Regions from separate parts of the Actimicrobium sp. CCI2.3 genome, predicted to be linked through region 3. Evidence: predicted binding sites of a transcription regulator. Region 3 holds the regulator's gene; each other region holds the start of a gene.
The links. The regulator FNR, encoded in region 3, switches genes on or off when oxygen is low (the NO sensors DNR and NnrR bind a similar motif). The targets are predictions, from matches to a motif close to TTGATNNNNATCAA.
Positions count from the first base shown of each region.

Region 1 (5,504 bases), on a different contig from region 3:
AGGGCGTTACGTAATCGACCGACGTGGGCGTCAACAGTGCGCTCTTCGAGGAAGGTATTCATGTTCCAGACACCATCGAGCAACTGCGCGCGGCTATAAACGCGCCCCGGCTGCACCATAAAAAAATGCAACAAGCGAAACTCTGTCGGACTGAGTTCGGCCACGCGGCCACCGGCAGTGACCCGACGGGTCGTCGGATCAAGCTGCAATTCACCGTGACGCACGGTATCCGTGGTCAGATGCGGCGAACGACGACGCAACAAGGCGTAGATCCGTGCAATCAGCTGTCGCGGACTGAATGGCTTGGTGATGAAATCATCGGCGCCGCTCTCCAGTGCAAGCACTGCATCCTGGTCCCCGGAACGGGCCGTGACCATGATGATCGGGATATTGCTCGACTGCGCACTACCGCGCAATTGCTTGATGAGCGTGATGCCGGATTGCCCTGGCATCATCCAGTCGCACACCACCATATCAGGCTGGATGTCGACCATCTGCATGCGTGCCGACTCAGCATCGCCGGCACGCATGACCTTGTAGCCCGCGCAACTCAATGTGACAGCGATGAGCTCCTGGATGGATGGCTCATCTTCAACGACCAAAATAACTGCGCTCATGATTAGATTTCATAAAGTTGACTTCGCCAGGCTTCACGGAACCTGGCACTGGATGCGCACACAGCGCGGCTGTTTTCACCAACACCAAGGACACAGACTTCTTGTTGCTTGTTAAGTACTTATGGAACCATTTACAAATAACGACGTAGAAGATCACGCGCGACCCATCCGCACAGCGTGTCGAGCATCGCGCTGGCTAGCGTGGTCAGTCAGTCAAGAGTCTTCTGGCAATTCAGGAGGGGAATAACGGGTTTAAAAAGGCGACGCGGCTATCGGACCCCCACTGACATGTTGCCGGTCAGAGCTAATCCAATTTTAAAACCGCTACCCGCGGGCTGGGCGGGCTGGGACCAGTTGACCGAATTATTGTTGCCAACTTCACTCACGGTTGCCGTGTTTCCGCCGTTTTGAACGAAAGTTATCGTGTTACCACTGCCATCCTGTGACGAGGAGAAGCTGTTACGGCCGCCCAATTGAGTCAAGTCCGTCGTGTTGTTACTGCCGGTTTGTGTGACGCTGGCGATGTTGTAATCTGAATTAGCCTGATTGATGGTTGCACGGTTCAAGGTGCCCAGCTGCATCACTGCCGCACTATTGCCGTTGGCGCCAGACTGATCGATTACGGCAACGTTACCGGCACCGCCGAAAATATCCATCACCTGATCGATGGTTGCCAGATTACTGTTTCCAATCTGCGTGATGGTTGCTTCGTTGCCGTGCGTCGAAGCATTACCGAAGTCCGAGATGCTCGACAAGTCTCCCGCTGCGGAAGGCGCCACAGCACCTGCCAGCAGCGCGGCAAAAAGAACGGAAGAAGTAGCAATGCGATTAAGGCTCATCGTGTTTTCCAATGCCATGTCGAGGGCGATCAACGTCGCCAATATTGAAGAAAAATACTTTCGGCCAAGCCTGCAGGCCCGGCCGGTGACGTCGATGCCGGTGCCACCGTTTCACGTGCAGGTGCTTCGATGTTGTCAATTTTTGTGACCGGCGCGCCCTGTGTCGTCGCCGTTGCCGTTGCCGTTGCCGATTTTGGCTGAACGCCTTGCGCTGGCGGAAGCGGTGCGGGTGCCGATGCTGGTGCGGCAGACACATTACTGACCGGCGCGCGCTGCGCTGCCGGCGCCCGCGTTTTTGCCGCCGCTTTGGCGGGTGATACCGGCAGCAGCGGTTGCACGGGAGCGACCAGATCATCAGCCATCAGTGAACGGCGTTGTATGACCGGCTCGTCGGCATTGGCGTCCTCGCTGACGTTGCTCAGGCTTTCGGCCAGATAGGCCTGGACGACCGGAGAGTACAAATCTTCTTCATCCCTGAGCTCAAAAAAGCGGTCGCGCACGCCCTGTACGGTCATGTGAATCACTGCGGATTCGATTGCTTCGCGCACCGCCAGTTGTGCCGGTTCGTTGGTCGTATAACCAGTTTCGCCTTGCAGCAAACGCTGGTACGACGTGAACTTGTACAGACTGGCCGAGAACTGGTAGGAATAGATTGTCTTGGTGACTGATACCGCATCGAGTACCTGGCCGTCGCGGATGTCGATGGCGCGCAAGATCACTGTTACCTGATCGACGTGATACTGCGTACTGGTGCCGATGCCGAGATAACTGGCTCCCTTGCCACCGGTGCGTACATTCGATTCATAGGCGATGACACCACCCTCGATGATCATGCTGGCCGGCATCAGGTTCGGCAAATTGATCAATGCCTTGCCTTTGTCGGCAGGCGATTCGATGGCGCGCACGATCTTGCGCTCTGTCAGCAAGTTCTGCAAACCTTCCCGTTCGACCGGCACATACCAGCCTGAATCCTTCAAGGCCTTGACCAGCATTGATGCCGCTCCCTGCGTCACGGACGTGGAATAAGAACTGTCCGGCGAGGGTTTGAACTGGCCGGTCTGGTCCCTAAAACCATACACGGCGACCGCAATCTTGGTTTTTGGCGGCGGCAGTTGCATCAGGTCGCGCGTGATGTTTGACGACGGCGTCAGGCGCGCGTTGGATCTCACATTCGACGGCGGAATCACGGAACAACCGGCCACCAGCAGCGTCACCAACAGCAGCGGCAGGCAGCAACGACGGGCGCGAGATATCAGACCAGAACTCATCATTGCGCCAGCGCTCCCGAACTAACGGTGAAAATCGCCGTGGCACCACTACTTTTATCGGTAGTCTGGATGGTCAGGTTACCGCCCCCCGTATCGGCAATATTGATCGTGTAACTGGCCGTGTCATAAGTTCCGGGAGTCAGTGGATTACTTCGTCCAAATAGCGTATTGACCGCATCGGTAGACAATCGATTCAAGATCGCGCTCTGCAGAGTATTGTTGAAATTTTGCAGAGGCGAGTTCGTTGGAGCCTTGAAACCATTTTGAGCTTGCGCCGCAGCCAGCAAACCGGGTGCATTGTTCGGATTACCGCCAAATGACGGATTGACTGGCGTATAAACCAATTCGGTTGCACCCGCGCCAGCACAAGACAAGAGCGCAACAGGAACGACCAGCGAGAAGCGGAGCAATTTTTTTAAGGAGATCATTGTTATCAACATTGGGTTTTATAGTGGTCACGGGAAATACCTGCTCCCGTACCCGTCAAGCACTTACAGTTCATCCGGTGCCAGATCAGAATCGGCCGCCGAATTGGCAAACATATCCAGCGAAATCAGATTGCCGTACACCGTTTCGACCGCCTGCTCGGTGAAGGCCCTGATCAGGTTGAGCTTGTAAGGTAAAAATCCGGAATACATTACCTTTTGGCCGAAAAGCACCGTGATCTGATTGCCTGTGCGCCGCGAAGCACGCTCGGCGATCGTCAGGGTAAATTTTTCACCTTCCGATTTCTCACGCCAGAATTCATTGAAGTTGCGGAAAAACTCTTGCCCGAGACCGGTCGTCGTAGCGTTGACTACCAAACCACCGACACCATCTGCCGTCACCGCTTCAGGTGCCTGCAGGCCCGTCATTGCGTTGACTGAATCGACATCGGTGGCCTCTTGTGCACACACTGGCAACGTCACCACCAATAGCGTCATCACCATCGATAAACCGGACAGAAAAGAAGGCAATCTCAATAAAAACTTTAACGGCATTGTCGTTTTCCTTCGGCAATTTCTACCTATATGACTGGTCTTAATTGATCAGTGACAAAGTTGCTAAATGTTATCTATGCAACCTGACATCGCCATGACAAAATGTCCATTTGATAGTGTTTATTGCAAGTCCTGCGGACTGACAAGACGACGGCCATCACCATTGATAATTTCCGGCGGCAATGATCGCGCGACCGGTTCGGCGGGCGTACCAACCAGACTCATCGGATTGGTCAGCGTGCGTGTGATGACGCGCTTGAGCAAGGGGTCCGGCGCTTCGACAGGCGCAATGCTGGCCTGATCGGGACCGAACAACCAGTCACGAAAAATCTTCTTGTCCTCGAACGCCTGAAAGCGTTCATCGAAGTTGGCCAGCTTGACGGGCCTGGCGTCGGACAGGCTGTAGACACCGACCACTCCTGACTTGCCGGACAGAAAACTGATGCCCCACGCGGTGCCGCCTGTCAACGGATCGACCGGGATTTTTCGCAAATGACGGCGCACCACCGGAAAGCGCGGGTCAAGCAATAATTCCTGTAACGATTCAGGTTGCTCCGGCTGTCCCGGTAGCGTCGCATCAGCGTAACTCTTGAGGGCATCACTAAACTGCGCGCCGGTGTTAAGCAACGCTTGTTCGAGCTGCGTGCGCTGCAATGCGGCACCCGTCCGGATGCCAACCGCCGCCACTAATCCGAGCAGAGCGATCAGAACCATCAAGCCGACATACGCGAAACCGGCCGCGCGCGATCTACCATTCCGCATAAGGTTTGCCATTGCGATCGAGACCGGGTGCGCTGCTGCGAATGCTGTACATCTTGCCCTTGGTTGTATCGTCCGGGGCGACGATGATCCAGCCATCGGATTCGGCCAGCGGATCGATCGGCACAGCACGCAAATATTTTTTCTCCACGAGCTCATCGAGGGTATCCGGGTAGCGCCCGGTGTCGCCGTAGTACTGATCGATGGTCGCGCGCGTCGTGCGCAAGTTGTCTGCCAAAATGACTTCCCGTGTCTTGTCGATGCTCGGAAAAAAACGCGGCACGGCCAGCGTCAGCATCAGCGAAATAATGCCCAGTACGACCAGCAACTCGATCAACGTGAAGCCACGCTGCTGCAACCGATGAGTACGCATGACGTTCACCATGACCGGTACGGTGCATCGTTCAGGCCGATGCGCTGGGAGCGCGATGCGATGTCATATACATCGTCACCCTCACGCGGATCGGCGGCGTCGCTGGCATAACTGCGTAACACCCAGGTTTTGGCGGCCGGTAACGTGCTGTCGCCATTGAACGGATCACGTGGTATCCGGCGCAAGAAATATAGTTTGGCGCGCTTCGGATTGCGCTGATCCGGCACCCCTTCGACCAGCACTTCCAGCGTGGCAGGATAGCCATTTCCCGGTACTGCTTTGGCAATCCGTCCCTCGTCATAAGCATGCTTATACGTGTCGATTGCCTGCCGCACTTCATGCAAGGCTTGGCGCAATTGCTGCTCCTGTCGGCGCTGCACGACTACTTGCACGACCGGTGCCGCCAGCGTACCGAGCAGTCCCAGCACGGTCAGCGTCACCATCAGTTCGATGAGCGTGAAACCGCGGCTGAAGTGACCCACCCCGCGTTTCATTGTCCGGCGCTTTCCGGTGCGGCAGGCGTCACTGCTTTTGCCTCGCCATTGAGCGGGGTCATGACAGTCACCGTCGCGGTGGCTACCGACCCGGCACTGACCGGTGCACGACGAAAGCTGCCATCGGTGCCGGCTGAAAACTCGGAGTCGCTTGCTTCCGGACGTTGAATATTG
Region 1 is NZ_JASJWR010000001.1:176,509-182,012, reverse strand. It holds gene phoB (phosphate regulon transcriptional regulator PhoB) at 1-617, opposite strand, end outside; gene QN370_RS00765 (hypothetical protein) at 887-1,489, opposite strand; gene QN370_RS00760 (CsgG/HfaB family protein) at 1,486-2,727, opposite strand; gene QN370_RS00755 (curli assembly protein CsgF) at 2,724-3,152, opposite strand; gene QN370_RS00750 (CsgE family curli-type amyloid fiber assembly protein) at 3,216-3,704, opposite strand; gene QN370_RS00745 (type II secretion system protein) at 3,825-4,466, opposite strand; gene QN370_RS00740 (type II secretion system protein) at 4,453-4,836, opposite strand; gene QN370_RS00735 (prepilin-type N-terminal cleavage/methylation domain-containing protein) at 4,842-5,330, opposite strand; gene QN370_RS00730 (secretin N-terminal domain-containing protein) at 5,327-5,504, opposite strand, start outside.
Region 1: a site for FNR is predicted at 3,749-3,762, ahead of QN370_RS00750 (CsgE family curli-type amyloid fiber assembly protein). Genes of this name have one in related genera too.

Region 2 (5,504 bases), on a different contig from region 3:
TGCCAGTCGATGCCGTCGATGCCAAGGAGCGGCGCGCCAGCGGTCGTTATGGCGAAACCGCTTTTGCGCTGATGCAGGCTGAACTGCTGCGCAATGGCGTGCGACTGAGCGAATGTGTTGCCAAGATATTTGGTGGCGGTCGCATGTTCGGAGCTGGTTTTCTGGTCAACGATATCGGTGAGCGTAATATCGCTGTGGCCCGGAAGATGGTGCAGCACGCCGGATTGGCCATTACGGCTGAACATGTCGGTAGCAATGGCTACCGACGTTTGTATTTCGATGTCGCCACCGGCGACGTCTGGTTGAAGTTCGACTGGATAGACTCTGATCAAAAAGATGTGGTCCTATGACAAACGTAATCAAGGTAATGATCGTCGATGACTCGGCCGTAGTACGCCAGGTCCTGACGGCGCTGTTGTCGAAAGATCCGCACATCCAGGTCCTGTCGTCGGCGGCTGACCCGATTCTGGCGCAGGAAAAAATGGCGGTGGAATGGCCCGATGTACTCATTCTCGATGTCGAGATGCCGCGCATGGATGGCATTACCTTCCTGAAAAAAATCATGAGCGAGCGGCCTACGCCGGTGGTGATCTGTTCGACGCTGACGGAAAAAGGGGCCGAGACGACAATGCAGGCACTGGCGGCGGGGGCAGTCAGTTATGTGACCAAGCCCAAGCTGGGGCTCAAGGATTTTTTGTCGGAATCGGCTGTCGAGCTGATCCGCAGTGTCAAGCAGGCTGCGCTATCGAAACCAAAGCGCTTCGCCCGCGAGTCGATCACCGCACCGCAAGCCAGTGCGAACACGGCCCGCAACGACAAGCCACTGCCTCCCGGTGCACTGGCGCAGACGACCGACAAGGTCATCGCAATCGGCACCTCGACCGGCGGCACACAGGCGCTGGAAGTGATACTGACCGCCTTGCCGCGGGTTTCGGCAGGCATCGTCGTCGTGCAGCACATGCCGGAAAAATTCACTGCGCTGTTCGCTAACCGTCTTAATACCTTGTGTGCAATTGAAGTGCGCGAAGCACGCCACGGCGACCGGGTCATGCCGGGCCGTGCGCTGATCGCACCCGGTGGTCTGCATATGCGACTAACTCGTAGCGGCGCTTACTATCAGGTAGAAGTGCTCGACGGGCCGCCGGTCAACCGCCACAAGCCATCGGTCGATGTACTGTTCAAGTCGGTTGCACAGGTGGCTGGTCGTAACGCACTTGGGATCATCATGACCGGCATGGGCGACGACGGTGCACGTGGCTTGCGTGACATGCATGACGCCGGCGCACCGACGGTCGGACAGGATGAAGCCAGTTGCGTGGTCTATGGCATGCCGCGCGAGGCAGTCAAATTGGGTGCCGTCGATGTCGAGATGCCGCTGGACCGGATCGCTGCGGAGATGGTGCGGTTTTATCAGCGCGGCTGAGTCTGCTTCCGGATGGTTTCGCGTTCACCACCGTCAATTTACCGGGGTGCTGACCGGGATCAATGTTGCTGACGCAAGCCAGTCAGACACTGGAACCCTATTTTGCTCCGGAGTCATTAATGGATACCCGTCAACATAAATTCATTCGTCACATCATCGACATCGGCAAGGACATGACGCTGGCCACGATGCGGCCGGATGGCTTTCCACAGGCCACGACAGTCAGTTATGCCAACGACGACCTGGTTCTGTATGTCGGCATTGGCATCCATAGCCAGAAAGCCAGCAATATTCGCTACTGCAACAAGGTGTCGTTGACGATCAATGCCAGTTACGTGGACTGGGATGATATCCAGGGTCTGTCGATTGCTGCGTACGCGCGGATTCTGGAAGAGCCCGACGCGATACGTCATGCAAGCGAACGCATGGCGCGACGCTATCCGCAGGTGGCAAAGTGGACCGGTGAGTATCCGTTTGAAAGTTCGGACGTTATCCTGCTGGAGATTCGGCCAGTGATTGTGTCGATGCTCGATTATCGGCAGGGTTTCGGTCATACCGAGCTTGTTACGCTTTGATCTGCCGTGAGCCGCCGTGAGCCGCCATGAGCCCGTGATCTCGTAATCGTTTGACAGAATGGTTGCCTCACTTGAGGCGATGCCCGGTAGTGGCGTGGGCACGGTTTTTTGTGCCGACGCGCGCCACCCGAGGCACTACTAATGGGACATCAGAACAGGCAGCGTGATGGAATCAAGGATGGTCCGGCTGACTCCCCCGAGCAAGACTTCACGGAACCGCGAATGTCCGTAGCAGCCCATTACCAGCAGGTCGGCATGGAGATCGGCGGCCAGTGACAGCAAGGCTTCGCCGACCGGAATCTCGACCTGCTCCTGACGCACGTTGGCCTTCACGTGATGTCGTGCCAGATACAGGGCGATATCGGCACCGGGCTCCTCGCCGTGGTTGGCCGGATCTTGCTGTGCATTGAAGACGGCGACCTCGACCGATTTGGCCGCCTGCAGGAAGGGCAGTGCGTTGCGAACTGCCTTCGCCGCTTCCTGACCACCATCCCAGGCAATCAGAATGTGCTCGGGCTTCAGCGGATAGGAACCGACATACGGAATGATCAGGACCGGACAGCCACCGTTGAGGGTGACGTATTCGGGGAGGTCGGCATAGACCGACGGAATGCTGCCTTCAGGATCGTATTGGCCAAGGATGACGAGGTCGCAATAGCGTGCGCGCAAGGCCAGGCAGCCTTCGGCTTCGTCGTCGGCCAGATGCTTTTCATAGGAGCTGACGCCGAGCTGTCGTACCTTGTCTTCAAAGTGCTGGAGTCGCGCGCTTGCCCGCTCGCGCAGGGTGTCCATGTACGGGCCGATGCCTGCCTCGCTTGCGGCGGTAGCCATCGATTCGTAGAAGTAGCGTGAAATACCGGTAGTGGCGAGTCCGATCAGATGGGCTTCGTGGGTAAGGGCCAGTTGCGCGGCCAGATTGATGCGGGCATCGATGTTGGGTGATTCGTCGAGATGGATGAGTATGGTCTTGTAAGACATGAAGCAGCTCCTGGTAACGGATGACCTGGCCTTGCAGAGAAGGATTTTCTTCGGGCTGACAACCGTTGTGCGGTGTGGATGCAACAACAACAGCGATCGTAACGTCTGAGTGTAGTGCGGCCAGCCTGGCAAGTCGATATGCGTCTTAGCCATCTCTGGCTTGATTGATTGTTACTTGATCCACATCAACCGTTGGTCGTTGCTGCAGTCCGGCTCGCGCTGCGGCATCGTACGATAGGCCGCTTCGATGTGGTTCTCCGCTCATGTGGTTCTCCACTCATGTGCCTTTTTACCCATTTATTCTCGGAAGAAAAACGATGCCTTTAGCGCCACGGCGGCAATATGACGACCACTGGAGTGTGTCGCCGACCAGTCTCGACCGTCTGCTGCACGGTCTGGTTGGTCGGCTTACCTCGGGTATTTCGCCGGCGGCGCTGGGTCTGGCCGGGATCGACTGGTGGCTGCATCTGTCGACTTCACCGGGCAAGCAATGGCAGTTAATCGGACAGGTATTGCGGCAGCAGTCTCGACTGACCAGTTATACGCTCGCGCTGGCACAAGGCCAGGCTCCCCGACGCTGTATCGAGCCGTTACCGCAGGACCATCGTTTCGATGATCCTGCCTGGCAACGTTGGCCATTCAACTGGCTGTCGCAAGGTTTTTTGCTGCAGCAGCAGTGGTGGCATCATGCGACAAACGGTATCGGCGGGATGTCGGCCCACCACGAACAGGTGGTGGCCTTTGTCGCGCGACAGTGTCTTGATGTGGTGTCACCGTCCAATCATCCGCTGGCCAATCCGGTGGTGCTCGACGCCACCTTGCGCGAATCCGGTGCCAACCTGCTGCGCGGCCAGCAACTTCTGCTGGAGGACTGGCAACATAGTCTGGCCGGGCAACAGCCTCCGGAGGCCGAGCACTTTCGTCCGGGCCACGAGGTGGCGGCGACACCTGGCGAGGTGGTCTATCGCAACGAGCTCATTGAACTGATCCGTTACACGCCCGTCACCGAGACCGTGTTTGCCGAACCACTGCTCATCGTGCCGGCGTGGATCATGAAGTACTACATCCTCGACCTGTCGGGTCACAATTCGCTGGTGCGGTTTCTCATTGAGCGCGGTCATGTCGTCTTCATGATTTCGTGGCGTAACCCGGTCGCGGAAGATCGTGATCTGGGGATGGACGACTACTTGCAACATGGAGTTATCGATGCACTGCAGGCAGTGCGCGCAATCGTCCCGGGCGCGGCGATCAATGCGACTGGCTATTGTCTCGGCGGGACCTTGCTGGCGACGGCCGCTGCCTGGCTGGCACGGCACGACCCGACCCTGCTCAACGGTGTCACGCTGCTGGCGGCGCAAACCGACTTCACCGAAGCGGGCGAATTGCAACTGTTCATCGATGAGAGTCAGCTCGATTTTCTTGATGATCTGATGTGGCTGCAGGGTACGCTCGACAATCGCCAGATGGCCGGGGCGTTTCGGCTGCTGCGTTCAAATGATCTTGTCTGGTCCGCACTGGTCGACAATTACCTGATGGGACAGCGCGCATCGATGAATGACTTGATGGCATGGAATGCCGATACCACGCGTATGCCGTTCCGGATGCATAGCGAGTACCTGCGCAGTTTTTTCCTTGGCAACGACTTGTTTGCAGGACGTTATCGGGTTCAGGGTGCGGTGGTGTCGTTGTCCGATATCCGGGTTCCGGTATGCGCGGTGGCGACCGAAAAAGACCATGTCGCACCTTGGCGCTCGGTCTTCAAGATTGGGTTGCTGGCCGATACCGACATCTGTTTCATCCTTGCCAGCGGTGGACATAACGGCGGTATCGTCAGCGAGCCCGGACATCCCGGGCGGCATTACCGGATTGCGCAGCGCCATCCTGACATGCACTACGTGGGTCCCGACGAATGGCTGCGTGTGACCCCACCGCAGGAGGGATCGTGGTGGCCGGCATGGTCCGACTGGCTGGCGCAACAGTCGAGCGGGCGCATTGCAGCGCCCGCCAGTTGTCCAACTTCGCTCGGTCCTGCGCCCGGACAATACGTACTGCAACGGTGAGTTTGTGCAGTTTGTCGACGGATGTCGGGGCGCTGGTCGTCCTGCTTTTCTCCGACTGGCTCCTAGCGCACGACCATGCTGGTAAATGGCCAGACGTACGCCTGCAGCGTGATCAGACCGCCGACCAGCAAGGCCAGTGCAATCGAGTGAAAGAACACGTAGCGCAGGATGTCGCCTTCATGGCCATACCATTTGGTCGCGGTCGAGGCGACGACGATGGATTGGGCGTCGATCATCTTGCCCATCACACCGCCGGCGCTATTGGCTGCAGCCATCAGAACCGGAGGCAGACCAAGTTGCTCGGCCGTGGTTTTTTGCAAGCTGCCGAACAGCACATTGGCCGCCGTGTCCGAACCGGTCAGCGCGACGCCGAGCCAGCCGAGCAGGGTGCCGAACAATGGGTAGAACACGCCGGTGTGGGCAAAGGCCAGGCCAAGCGTTGCATCGAGCCCGGAATATTTGGTCAGG
Region 2 is NZ_JASJWR010000040.1:27,691-33,194, reverse strand. It holds gene QN370_RS18440 (chemotaxis protein CheD) at 1-350, shown strand, start outside; gene QN370_RS18435 (chemotaxis response regulator protein-glutamate methylesterase) at 347-1,423, shown strand; gene QN370_RS18430 (pyridoxamine 5'-phosphate oxidase family protein) at 1,543-1,998, shown strand; gene QN370_RS18425 (universal stress protein) at 2,137-2,976, opposite strand; gene QN370_RS18420 (PHA/PHB synthase family protein) at 3,294-5,036, shown strand; gene QN370_RS18415 (L-lactate permease) at 5,099-5,504, opposite strand, start outside.
Region 2: a site for FNR is predicted at 3,152-3,165, ahead of QN370_RS18420 (PHA/PHB synthase family protein). Genes of this name have one in related genera too.

Region 3 (5,504 bases):
GCGTAGAGTGCAATAACCGAAGGGCATTGCATCCTACGACACGACGAAATCACTTCAAATAATAAATCCTGCAAACGAAATATAAATACATATAATGTGTTTTTAAATTTCGTCGTCCTTCGATGTCACCCTCCCGGCCTTCCCCCATCCCGCTGGAACAATTGCAAGCCGCCGCCACCCAAGCGGCGGTATTGCTTAAAGCACTCTCTAATCCGACCCGCTTGCTATTGCTGTGCCAGATCGGCCAAGGCGAATACTGCGTTGGCGATCTCGAAACCCTGACCGGGATCCGCCAGCCGACGCTGTCGCAGCAGCTGACCATCCTGCGTGCCGAAGCACTGGTGAGCACACGGCGTGAAGGCAAACAAATTTTTTACCGTATCGCCAGCTCCCAGGCGCTGGCCGTCATGCACGTTCTTTACGAACAATTTTGTCCACCTGAAAAAGGAGTCTCCCGATGACCATCGACTGGTTGCATTTCACCCCCTGGTCCTCGCTGGCCGGCGGTGTGCTGATTGGCATCGCCGCCGCGTTGCTGCTGTTTTTGAATGGTCGCATTGCCGGTATCAGCGGCATCCTCGGTGGCCTGATGCGACCGGTGCGCGGCGATGCCGGATGGCGCGTGGCATTCGTGCTGGGGCTGGTCGTCGCACCGCTGGCGTGGGGACTGTTCGCGGCCTTGCCGGTAGTGCGCATCGAAGCCGGGACCGCCACGCTGATCGTCGCGGGCCTGCTGGTCGGACTCGGTACCCGCTACGGCTCGGGATGCACCAGCGGTCATGGTGTTTGCGGACTGTCGCGGCTGTCGCCGCGTTCGATGGTGGCAACGGCGGCCTTCATGCTGGCCGGTTTCGCCTGTGTCTATGTGGTTCGCCACGTGCTGGCCTGAGGAGCGGACGATGATGAAACTGCTATCGGCATTGCTGTGTGGTCTGGTGTTTGGCCTCGGCCTGATCTTGTCAGGCATGACCGACCCGACGAAAGTGATCGGCTTTCTCGACCTCGCCGGCAACTGGGACCCGTCGCTCGGACTGGTCATGGGCGGCGCGGTCGCGGTCGGATTGATCACCTTCCGCTTCAGCGCACGTCGCACCAAAGCGTTCCTCGGCGACGCGATGCACATCCCGACCGCACGCCAACTTGATCGCCGGCTGGTATTGGGTGGCATCACGTTTGGCGTCGGTTGGGGATTGGCCGGATATTGCCCCGGCCCGGCGCTGGCATCGCTGGCCAGTGGCGGCTTTCAGGCAGTGTTGTTTGTGGCGGCCATGCTGGCCGGGATGGCCTTGTTTGCGATGATCGACAAGCGTTGATTTCAAACATGGCCGAAGTAAGTGCAATTGACCCGGAAAGTGGCTTATTGTCACCCTGGCCTGTCATACTTCCCCTCTACCGGCAATTTTGTGAAACAGACAAACTCATGACCCAACCACTGACCTTCCCCACCACGCCTGCGCAAACCATCCACGCCCTCAAGGCCAGTTGCGCGGGTTGCAGCCTGCACCAGTTGTGCCTGCCAATGGGTCTTGACGAAGGCGATATCAACCGGCTCGACGAAATCATCGGACGCCGCCGTCGCCTCCAGCGCGATGAAATCCTGTACCGGATGGACGACCCGTTTCGCAATCTGTACGCGATCCGATTCGGTCACTTCAAAACCTTCCAGATCAATCCCAGCGGGGACACCCATATCACCGGATTCCAGATGGCTGGTGAATTATTAGGCATGGATGCAATCAGTACCGAGCGCCATCATTGTGATGCGGTCGCGCTCGAAGACAGCGAGGTCTGCGAAATTCCGTTCAGCCGGCTCGAAGAACTGTTCGGTGAAATCCCGCGCCTGCTGCATCACTTCCACCGCATCATGAGCCAGGAAATCATGCGCGAACAAAACGTCATGCTGTTACTCGGGAACATGCGCGCCGAGCAGCGCTTCGCTGCATTCCTGGTCAACCTGTCGTCACGCTATGCGGCGCGCGGTTACTCGCCGACCAGCTTCCAGTTGCGCATGTCGCGCGAAGATATCGGCAACTATCTCGGCCTGACCATCGAGAGCATCAGCCGTTTGCTGTCACGCTTCAAGAAACAGGGCTGGATGGAAGTCGACAAACGCGAAGTCCGCCTGACCAATGTCACCATGCTGCGGGCGCTGGCGGCCGGAACGGAAAATTGCACGCCGATGTAACCTGCAAGTCCAAGGCCATCGTCACATCGGCGTAGTCCGATCAGTCGGACCGCGTGCCAGGTAAACCGTCAGCATGCTCGACAGCGCACAGAACAACCAGCTTGCAAGAAAGCCGATCGTATAGCAGGCGATGTCGGGCAAGCCGGTGTCACCACCGGTACGCAGCCACAACTCGGCCGGATCGAACAGCGAAAAAAACAGTCCGGTCGCGGCAATCGCGACCAGGAACGAAGGCCAGAGAATCATCATCAACCGTCGCAGCATGGTGTCGCCTTTCTATTCAGGCGCGGGCACATCGGCGGCCAGCGTCAGCGTTGTTTGTTCGGGCCAGCGCCACTCGCCATTGAGACGCCAGTCACGCTGTTCGTCCTCGATCAGGATTTGCCAGACGGCGCGGTCCAGCAGCGGCAACGCCACCCGGAAATGACCGGTGGCGTCGAGCGGCGTGACTAGCTGGACATCCTTTTCGGGCAAGGTCGGATGCGCCAGGTGAATGCGGATTTTTCCGCGCACCGGTGCGTCACCGGCGACCACGGTGCCGCTGAGCGTATCGCTGACCGCATCCATCCGTCCGCTAAACGACAGCCCCAGCGAGGTCGCTACGCGATCGCGTCGCAAGTCCTGATTGATGGCCTTGCCCTGCCGGTAATAGTCATCGACAACCAGCGCATCCTGATGCGTGACAGCCAGCCAGATCGTCACCGAACCAGCCACAATCACCAGAAACGGACCGAGCATGAGCAGCCACGGCCAGCGATGCTTGTACCAGGGAGCGGGCTTGTGAATGAGTGTTGAGGCATGCATGGTGTTCTCCATTTAATGATGGTCGTCGTGCTTGCTGTGGCTATCGTGGCTGTCATGGTCGGGACGACCGGCACCGCGCGGCACGAAAAAGACCGCTTTTTCGGTGACCTGCTGACTGTCATGGTCGGTCGCGACAAGAGTGAATCGAATCTTGTTCGAGCCCGCTTCGCCCTCGCCTGCGGCGACCCGGACCCGCACCGGCACCGCACGCGAACCGGTACCTTCGAGGTCGAGTTGATCCGGCGAGGCCAGCGCTATGCTGTCAATGCCGGCCACCGAAATCTTGAAGTGATGGCTGGCTTCGTCGGTATTCATGATCTGCAACCGGTAGACGTTTTCGATCATGCCGTCCTCGACTTCGCGCCCCATGCTGCCACGGTCGCGGATCACGTCCATTTTCAGCGGCGTGCGCGTGAACAGCGACACAAAGAACGCCGTAATGATCAGCGCCAGAATCGCGCTGTAAATCAGCACGCGCGGTCGCAACACCCGTGCCTGCATCTGCTTGAATGACCACTTTTTCGTGATCGCGTGGTCGGTCGAATAGCGGATCAGGCCAGCCGGCAAATCGATTTTCGCCATCACCGAATTGCAGGCATCAATACAGGCCGCGCAACCGATACATTCGTATTGCAAACCATCGCGGATATCGATGCCGGTCGGGCAGACTTGCACGCACATCGAACAGTCAATGCAGTCGCCCTGCGCTTTTACGAGGGCGGCTGGTGCAGCGGTTTTCTTGCTGCGCGGACCACGCGGTTCGCCACGCTCGGCGTCATACGTCACGATCAGCGTGTCCTTGTCGAACATCGCACTCTGGAAGCGGGCATACGGACACATGTACTTGCAGACCTGCTCGCGCATCCAGCCGGCATTGCCGTAGGTGGCCAGCGCATAAAACAGGATCCAGAACCATTCCCATGGCCCGAGGCCTAGGCTGGCAACAGCGACAATCAGCGAACGGATCGGCGTGAAGTACCCGACAAAAGTCAGCCCGGTCCAGAGGGCGACCGCGCCCCAGGCGAAGTGCTTGGCCGATTTGCGCCACAGTTTGTCGATACCCCACGGTTGCTTGTCGAGTCGCATGCGGGCGCTGCGTGTCCCTTCGATCTGGCGCTCGATCCACATGAAGATTTCGGTGTAGACCGTTTGCGGACAGGCAAAGCCGCACCAGACCCGACCCGCCACGGCGGTCACCAGAAACAGGCCGTAGGCACAGATGATCAGCAGCACCGCCAGATAAATAAAGTCCTGCGGCCACAGCACGATGCCGAAGATATAGAACTTGCGCGCGCCCAGATCGAACAGCAGGGCCTGCCGGTCGTTCCATTGCAACCACGGCAAACCGTAAAACACCCCTTGCGTGAGCCACACGCAGAGCCAGCGCAGGCTCGCATAACGACCTTTTATTTCACGCGGATAAATTTCTTCGCGTGCTGCATACATCTTGATGACCGAGACTTCGGGGGTGCTCATAAGTGACTGCTTTGTCCTGAAAAAAAAGGTGACTTGTCCGGCTTGGCCGGCTTGCCCGGCAGCTGCTCGCTACTTCTGCGCCGCCGGATCATTCGACAAACTCCAGACATACGCGGCCAGCACATGCACCTTGGCCTCGCCGAGGAAATCCTGGAATGCCGGCATCACGTTGTTGCGGCCCTTGCGGATCGTTTCCATGATGGTGTCGGCGCTGCCGCCGTAGAGCCAGATCTTGTCGGTCAGGTTCGGCGAGCCGAGCGCCTGATTGCCTTTCGCATCGGCACCATGACAGGCCGCACAGACCGCGAACTTCGACTTCCCCAGCTCGCGCTTGATCGGGTCCGATGTAGCACCCGACAGACTGAGCACGTACTGCGCCACGTTCTCGACATCCTTGTCCGAGCCGAGTGCCGCACCCATCGGCGGCATGATGCCGTTGCGACCATGCAGCAGCGTGGTCTTGATGGTTTCGGGGTCACCGCCATACAGCCAGTCCTTGTCGGTCAGGTTCGGAAAACCCTTGCTGCCATGCGCATCCGAGCCATGACATTGCGAGCAATACGTCAGAAACAAGCGCTCGCCAATGGCATGGGCTTGCGGATCGGCCGCGACCACTTTCAGGTCCTGCTTCAGGTAACCGTCAAACAGCGGACCATATTCGGCATCGGCTTTTTTCAGCTCTTCGGTGTACTGGCCGGCCGAGGTCCAGCCGAGTTTGCCGGGATAGGAACCCAACCCCGGATACAGGTACAGGTAGACCAGCCCGAAGACGATCGTGATATAAAACAGCCACATCCACCAGCGTGGCATCGGCGTGTTCAGCTCGGTCAGGTTTTCATCCCAGATATGGCCAGTAGTGTCGACCTGACCATCGGAACCGGGCTTGATAACCACCTGTTGGCGCGACTGCGTCCACAGCAACAAGCCGCAGCCGAACACGCCCAGCAGGGTCAGCACGGTAATGAAGATGTTCCAGAAACCGCTGGTAAAGTCAGCCATGCTTGTTCTCCGTCGAAGAGGGTGGACCGCCGTCGGCATC
Region 3 is NZ_JASJWR010000007.1:121,904-127,407, forward strand. It holds gene QN370_RS06195 (metalloregulator ArsR/SmtB family transcription factor) at 123-461, shown strand; gene QN370_RS06200 (YeeE/YedE family protein) at 458-889, shown strand; gene QN370_RS06205 (YeeE/YedE family protein) at 903-1,313, shown strand; gene fnr (fumarate/nitrate reduction transcriptional regulator Fnr) at 1,421-2,185, shown strand; gene QN370_RS06215 (hypothetical protein) at 2,207-2,449, opposite strand; gene QN370_RS06220 (FixH family protein) at 2,462-2,989, opposite strand; gene ccoG (cytochrome c oxidase accessory protein CcoG) at 3,002-4,465, opposite strand; gene ccoP (cytochrome-c oxidase, cbb3-type subunit III) at 4,535-5,464, opposite strand; gene QN370_RS06235 (cbb3-type cytochrome oxidase subunit 3) at 5,457-5,504, opposite strand, start outside.

Region 4 (5,504 bases), on a different contig from region 3:
GTTTTCAAAGTCGTAAATTTCATGCCGTTTGCCGGCTTCGAGCACGACCACGTTGATGCCTTTTTGCGCCAGTTCATTGCCTAGCGTACCGCCTCCGGCACCTGAACCGACGATCACGACGACTTCTTCATTCAAAGCAAATTTTGCAGCCACGTCTGTCTCCTTGTTTTTTATAGGTCCGTGCTGGTGCTTTACTGCGTTACAGGTTCTCCATCCAGGTCTGGTCATTGAAGCCGCGCTTGATGTACCCGCCCAGTTCGGCGGATGGTCCCTGATAGCCGAGCTTGCCCCAGACCGCAGGCTGGTTGTACAGGCTGACCACGAGGTCGCCGCGCAGTTTCAGGAAGAACGGGGTGCCGGCCATCGTGGTCAGGATAGCCACACGTGCGGATTCCTCGGGGATGTCGGCATACGGACGCGTGCTGGCCTTGTTGGCCGCGGCGACGCCGTCGACCAGCAGCGTGCGCAGTGCCGTATCGGTCTTGACCTGATCACCGTAGATGGCGACGGCCTTCGCATACAGTGCGTCATCGAAGCGGTCATGCGGGAAAATATCGCGCGCCATTTTTGTCAGTGTCGCAAACACATCAGCGCCGAGCAATGCCTCGGCAGCAGCCTGGTTTGACACAAATAGCGCAGGGATGCCGGTCGCCGCGCCGGCCACGGTGCCCGCTGAGGCAATTTGCAGGAAACGGCGGCGTTTCGGTTGTTCTGGGTAGTCCATGGTTGTCTCCATTTATCGTTGTTATCCAGAAGAGGTCGGTCGAATTTTTTTGCCCTAGCGGTAGTGCCCCCATTTCTCCAGCACTTCGATCTTGTAGCCATCCGGATCGAGCACGAAGAAAAAGCGCGCGAGCAAGGCGTCATCCTGTTTGAATTCCTTGATCGCCGCCGGTGCGCAGCCCATCGCGGACAGCTTGTCGTGCATCGCCTGCAGGTCGTCGGTGACGATGCCGATATGGCCGTAGCCGTCGCCATGCGTGTAGGGTTCGGTGCGGTCGCGGTTGTGGGTCAGTTCGAGTTCAAATTCGCTCTCGGGATTACGCAGATAGATCAGTGAAAAATCCGGGTAGTCGAGTCGGTGCGTGACGGCGAAACCAAAGCCGTCGCCATAGAACTGCATCGAGCGAGCCGGGTCGAGGACGCGAATCATGGTGTGGATGATTTTTGGCATGACAGGTTCCTGTGTGAGAGGGCGAAAGTCATTATTGTCCTTCGCAGGGAAGGCGGGGTAGCAGCGCAATACTACTTGCGCAGATTTTCCGGCAGTGCAAGCGGCAGCATCAGTTCATTGCGCCGCATGAACCAGGGCGTCCATGGCGGGTCGTAGCGGGCCAGGGTCGCCGGGCCGGTTGCCAAGAGTTGGCGGCGCGTCACGAAGGCATCAAGCTCGGCGGTTTTCTCCACGATGCTGTCCTCGCCGGCCAGACCGGAGAAGCGGACCACCGCCACGCGCGTGGCAGGCATGACACGCAAGCGCACCTGCGGGTTGTCCGGTACCGGCAAGCTGTCGAGTGTGTAGGCCGCTGGCATCATGAAACGGATGGTCCATTGATTGCCCTGCGCCGTCTGGGTCACGGGTGCGGTCATCGGGATCGCGACGCTGCTGCTGCTACTGTTTTCCTGCAAGACGGGTGCCGTCATGGCGATGCGTTGCTGGCGCGTGTTGCCGCCAAAAATATAACCAGCCAGCAGCTTGAATCCGCTGCTGACGGCCTCGCTGCGGCTGCCACTGACGGTGACTTCGGCGGCGATCAATGCCGGGTAGTCGCGGACCTCGAACGATTCTTCCTTGATTGATACGGTGTGCGCCGGTTCTTCGGTTGCCATGGCATTTCCTCCTGAAAATAAGACGCCGAGCACAAGCAGGCGGGTGAGTAGACGGATCATAAAGTGGGGTTTCCGGTTGAGTGGATTGGATAACGTGTGATGAGCATAAGCGCATCTGCGGCTGGTTGCTGGATACCGCCTCGCTCAGTATCGTAGGGTGCAATAACCGCAGGGCATTGCACCGAATGCACTGACTGGGGTAGCTGATTCTGTCTTTACTTCGTCATGACCTAGCCGGGAGCGGCCCGGCAGCCGGACCGGCATGCGGTCCCTTCTTTTTGCTTCGCCAAAAAGAAGTAACCAAGAAAAAGGCGACCGCGAGACTGCTGCCCTTCGGGTTCCCAAAAGCCGGAGCCAGTATCGTAGGGTGCAATAACCGCAGGGCATTGCACCGAATGGACTACTATCGACCGTCGCACACAGCATTCCCCCGTTTTTGATCTGCATCATTTTTTTACCCCACTACCGAAACTACACTTGCCGCGAGTAATCAACCACCAGTGAAAGCAGAGATCATGAAAACATCAGCAGCAGTCGTCCTTGCCGTCAGCGCCCTCGGACTTTTCTCCACCCAGGCGATGGCCCAGCAGCAAAGCCCGTGGCAAGTGCGGGCGCGGGTCATCAATCTGGCCCCTGCTGATAATTCCGATCCGGTCGGCGGTGCCGGCGCTTCCGACCGGTTGTCTGTCTCCAGAAAAACCATTCCCGAAGTCGATATCTCTTATTTCTTCACGCCGAATGTGGCCGCCGAACTGATCCTGACTTACCCGCAAAAACATACGGTCTATCTCGATGGCAATAACGTCGGCACCTTCAAACACCTGCCGCCGACCTTGCTGTTGCAATACCATTTCATGCCGGAAAAACAGTTCAGTCCGTATGTGGGTGCCGGTGTCAATTACACCCGTATCTCTAACGTCAATCTGCTCGGTGGCGCGGGTAGTCTCGAAAACAGCAGCGTCGGTTTTGCGTTGCAGGCCGGTGTCGACTACAAGCTCGACAAGAACTGGTCGCTCAATCTGGACATCAAGAAAGTCCAGATTCGCAGTGACCTGATGATTAGCGGTTCCAAGGTCAGTGCGCTGCAGGTCGATCCGCTGATGGTCGGTGTTGGTATCGGTTACCGCTTCTGATCCGGTTCGTGCGCGATGACAACCGGCCTGTGTGGCCGGTTTTTTTACGTCCGGAGAACGGGCTGGCAAGTCGGCAAAAAAGTCGGCAAATAAATTTGAAATTATCTGATTTGAAAACACATATACTCATATGTATCAATATCTTGGTTTGTTTTTTTTATCGAGGAAAGTCGGCAAATTATGTACGATTCACCGCATCAGTTCGAGCCGTTGATTCCGTCCGTCATACCGGTCGGTGTGTCCGAAAAGGCAAACCGGCTAGCGCTTTCTGCGGGCCGGCTTGGTGCGATGGCACATCCGTCGGTACGCGCCGTCTTGCGCGAACTGGTTCGCTCGATGTGCTCTTACTACAGCAACCGCATTGAAGGACAAGGCACGCATCCGCGTCATATCGAGCAAGCATTGCGCAAGAATTTTTCCGGCCTGCCGGAAGTTGCCCGCTTGCAAAGGATCGCGGTGGCGCATATCGATGCCGAGCGCGAACTGGAAGCACTGGTCCGTGCGGGCACGTCGCCCATGTCGAGCGCATTGTTGATGGCGTCTCACCGCGCCTTGTACGAGCGTCTTGCAGCAGAGGATCGCACCACGCAGGATGGACATGTCATCGCCCCCGGTGAACTGCGTGCGGTCAGTGTCGAAGTCGGCCATCATGTGCCGCCGTCAGCCGCCGCGCTGCCGGCTTTCCTGTCGCGCATGGATAAGGTCTACAACAAGCCGATGACGCTGGAGAGGCAACTGATTGCGATCGCGTGTCTGCATCACCGGGCCGCATGGGTGCATCCGTTTCGGGATTGCAATGGCCGTGCGGTTCGATTGCAAAGCCATTGCGCACTGTGGTTACTGTCGGATGGACTATGGTCACCAAGCAGGGGGCTGGCACGATCAGTCCCGCGCTACTATGCGCGACTGCACAATGCCGACCTGCCGCGTCGTGGTGACCTCGATGGCAGGGGCAACCTGAGTACCGCCGGATTGCTGGAATGGGTCGATTTTTTTCTGGATATCTGTCTGGATCAGGTCGATTTCATGCACCGGATGCTGGCGCTGGACAGCATGAAAACGCGCATCGATGCGCTCGTCACTTTTCGTGTCGGGACCGATAAGGCAATGCGTGCCGAAGCCATCCTGCCGCTGCATCACGTCTTTTCCGCCGGACCGGTGTCGCGGCGCGAATTTACCCAGCTGACCGGTCTGGGTGAACGGACCGCGCGGTCACTTTTGTCGCATATGCTGGCCACCGGCTTGCTGGTCAGTGACACGCCACTCGGCCCGGTGCGCTTTGGCCTGCCACTCGATGCGCTGCAATTCCTGCTGCCGGAGCTGTATCCGGAAGCCTCGACCAGGGCTGACTAGACTTTTTGCGCACCCGGCACCAGTTCATCGAGCCCGACGATCGTCGCATCCACGCCGGCAGGATTGTTGGCAACGAGTACTGCCCATTCGATCGCTTCATCGCGCCGCGTGCGCGAAAAATAGCGCAGCAGGTAATCCCCGTTCTCGACGGTGGGCAAGCCACGGCCATCGTTGCGCTTGAGCTTGCGCACGTACCAGACCGCGTAACCATTGACTTCTTCGCAGCAGTACACCTCGACCGAGTGGGCTGCCGAGAGCGGATGTTCGTCCGGGTTGGTGTGCCAGACGGTTTTACGCCAGACGTGGTTTTTTTTTGATTCGGCGACGAATTCCATGAACGTTCCTTGTTTATTGCGAAGTGGAGAGGGCGGGCTGGTCCGGGATCGGACTGCGGTCGATACGGTGGGTCAGGATGATTGACGTGGCCGTCTGGCGCACGCCGTCGGCGGTACCGATGCGGTCGAGCAGCAGGTCCAGTTCGGCGTTCGAACGACAACGCAGCGTCACCATGTAATCCATCGATCCGCTCACCGCGCACAGGGTTTCGACTTCCGGCATCGCTTGCAGCGTCTTGACAAAAGCGGCTGCGCTGCGTGGATCGAGCGAGATGCCCACATAGGCGCGCACGACGGGATGGAAGACCGCCTGATTGAGCCGCACGCCGTAGCCGGCAATGACGCCGCGTTTTTCGAGCGCGCTGATGCGGGCAATGGCTGTCGTGCGGGCGATGGCAACGTGGCGGGCAATGGTCGCGGTCGGCATGCGCGCGTCATCCATCAAGAGCGCCAGGATCTTGCTGTCAATCTCGTCGAGGGGAGCAGTCATAAGGTCAATGTGTCGGACGGCATCGTCAATCTGCATGAGTTTAAACCAGTGTGACGACACGCTGGGCGCTATTTCCTGACAGTACTTGCTTCTACAATTTTGTCATCCGATCCGCTTCGGCAATTCCCTGAAAGTTCATCATGACCACCCACCTCATCCTGCTTGGCGCCGGCAAAATCGGCGATGCCATCCTGAACCTGCTGTCGCACTGTGGCGATTACACGCTGACCGTGGCCGATCGCGATCCGGCGCGACTGGCCAGTGTGCGCAAGGCCGCCTTCCCGAACGTGACCGTAGTCGACGCCGATCTGACCGATGCCGCCACGGTCGCCGGTCTGATCCAAGACCATCAGGTGACGCTAT
Region 4 is NZ_JASJWR010000010.1:11,445-16,948, reverse strand. It holds gene QN370_RS07505 (GMC family oxidoreductase) at 1-153, opposite strand, end outside; gene QN370_RS07500 (gluconate 2-dehydrogenase subunit 3 family protein) at 200-724, opposite strand; gene QN370_RS07495 (VOC family protein) at 779-1,174, opposite strand; gene QN370_RS07490 (heme-binding protein) at 1,246-1,830, opposite strand; gene QN370_RS07485 (OmpW/AlkL family protein) at 2,346-2,963, shown strand; gene QN370_RS07480 (Fic family protein) at 3,144-4,316, shown strand; gene QN370_RS07475 (hypothetical protein) at 4,313-4,651, opposite strand; gene QN370_RS07470 (Lrp/AsnC family transcriptional regulator) at 4,665-5,141, opposite strand; gene QN370_RS07465 (saccharopine dehydrogenase family protein) at 5,282-5,504, shown strand, end outside.
Region 4: a site for FNR is predicted at 2,267-2,280, ahead of QN370_RS07485 (OmpW/AlkL family protein). Genes of this name have one in related genera too.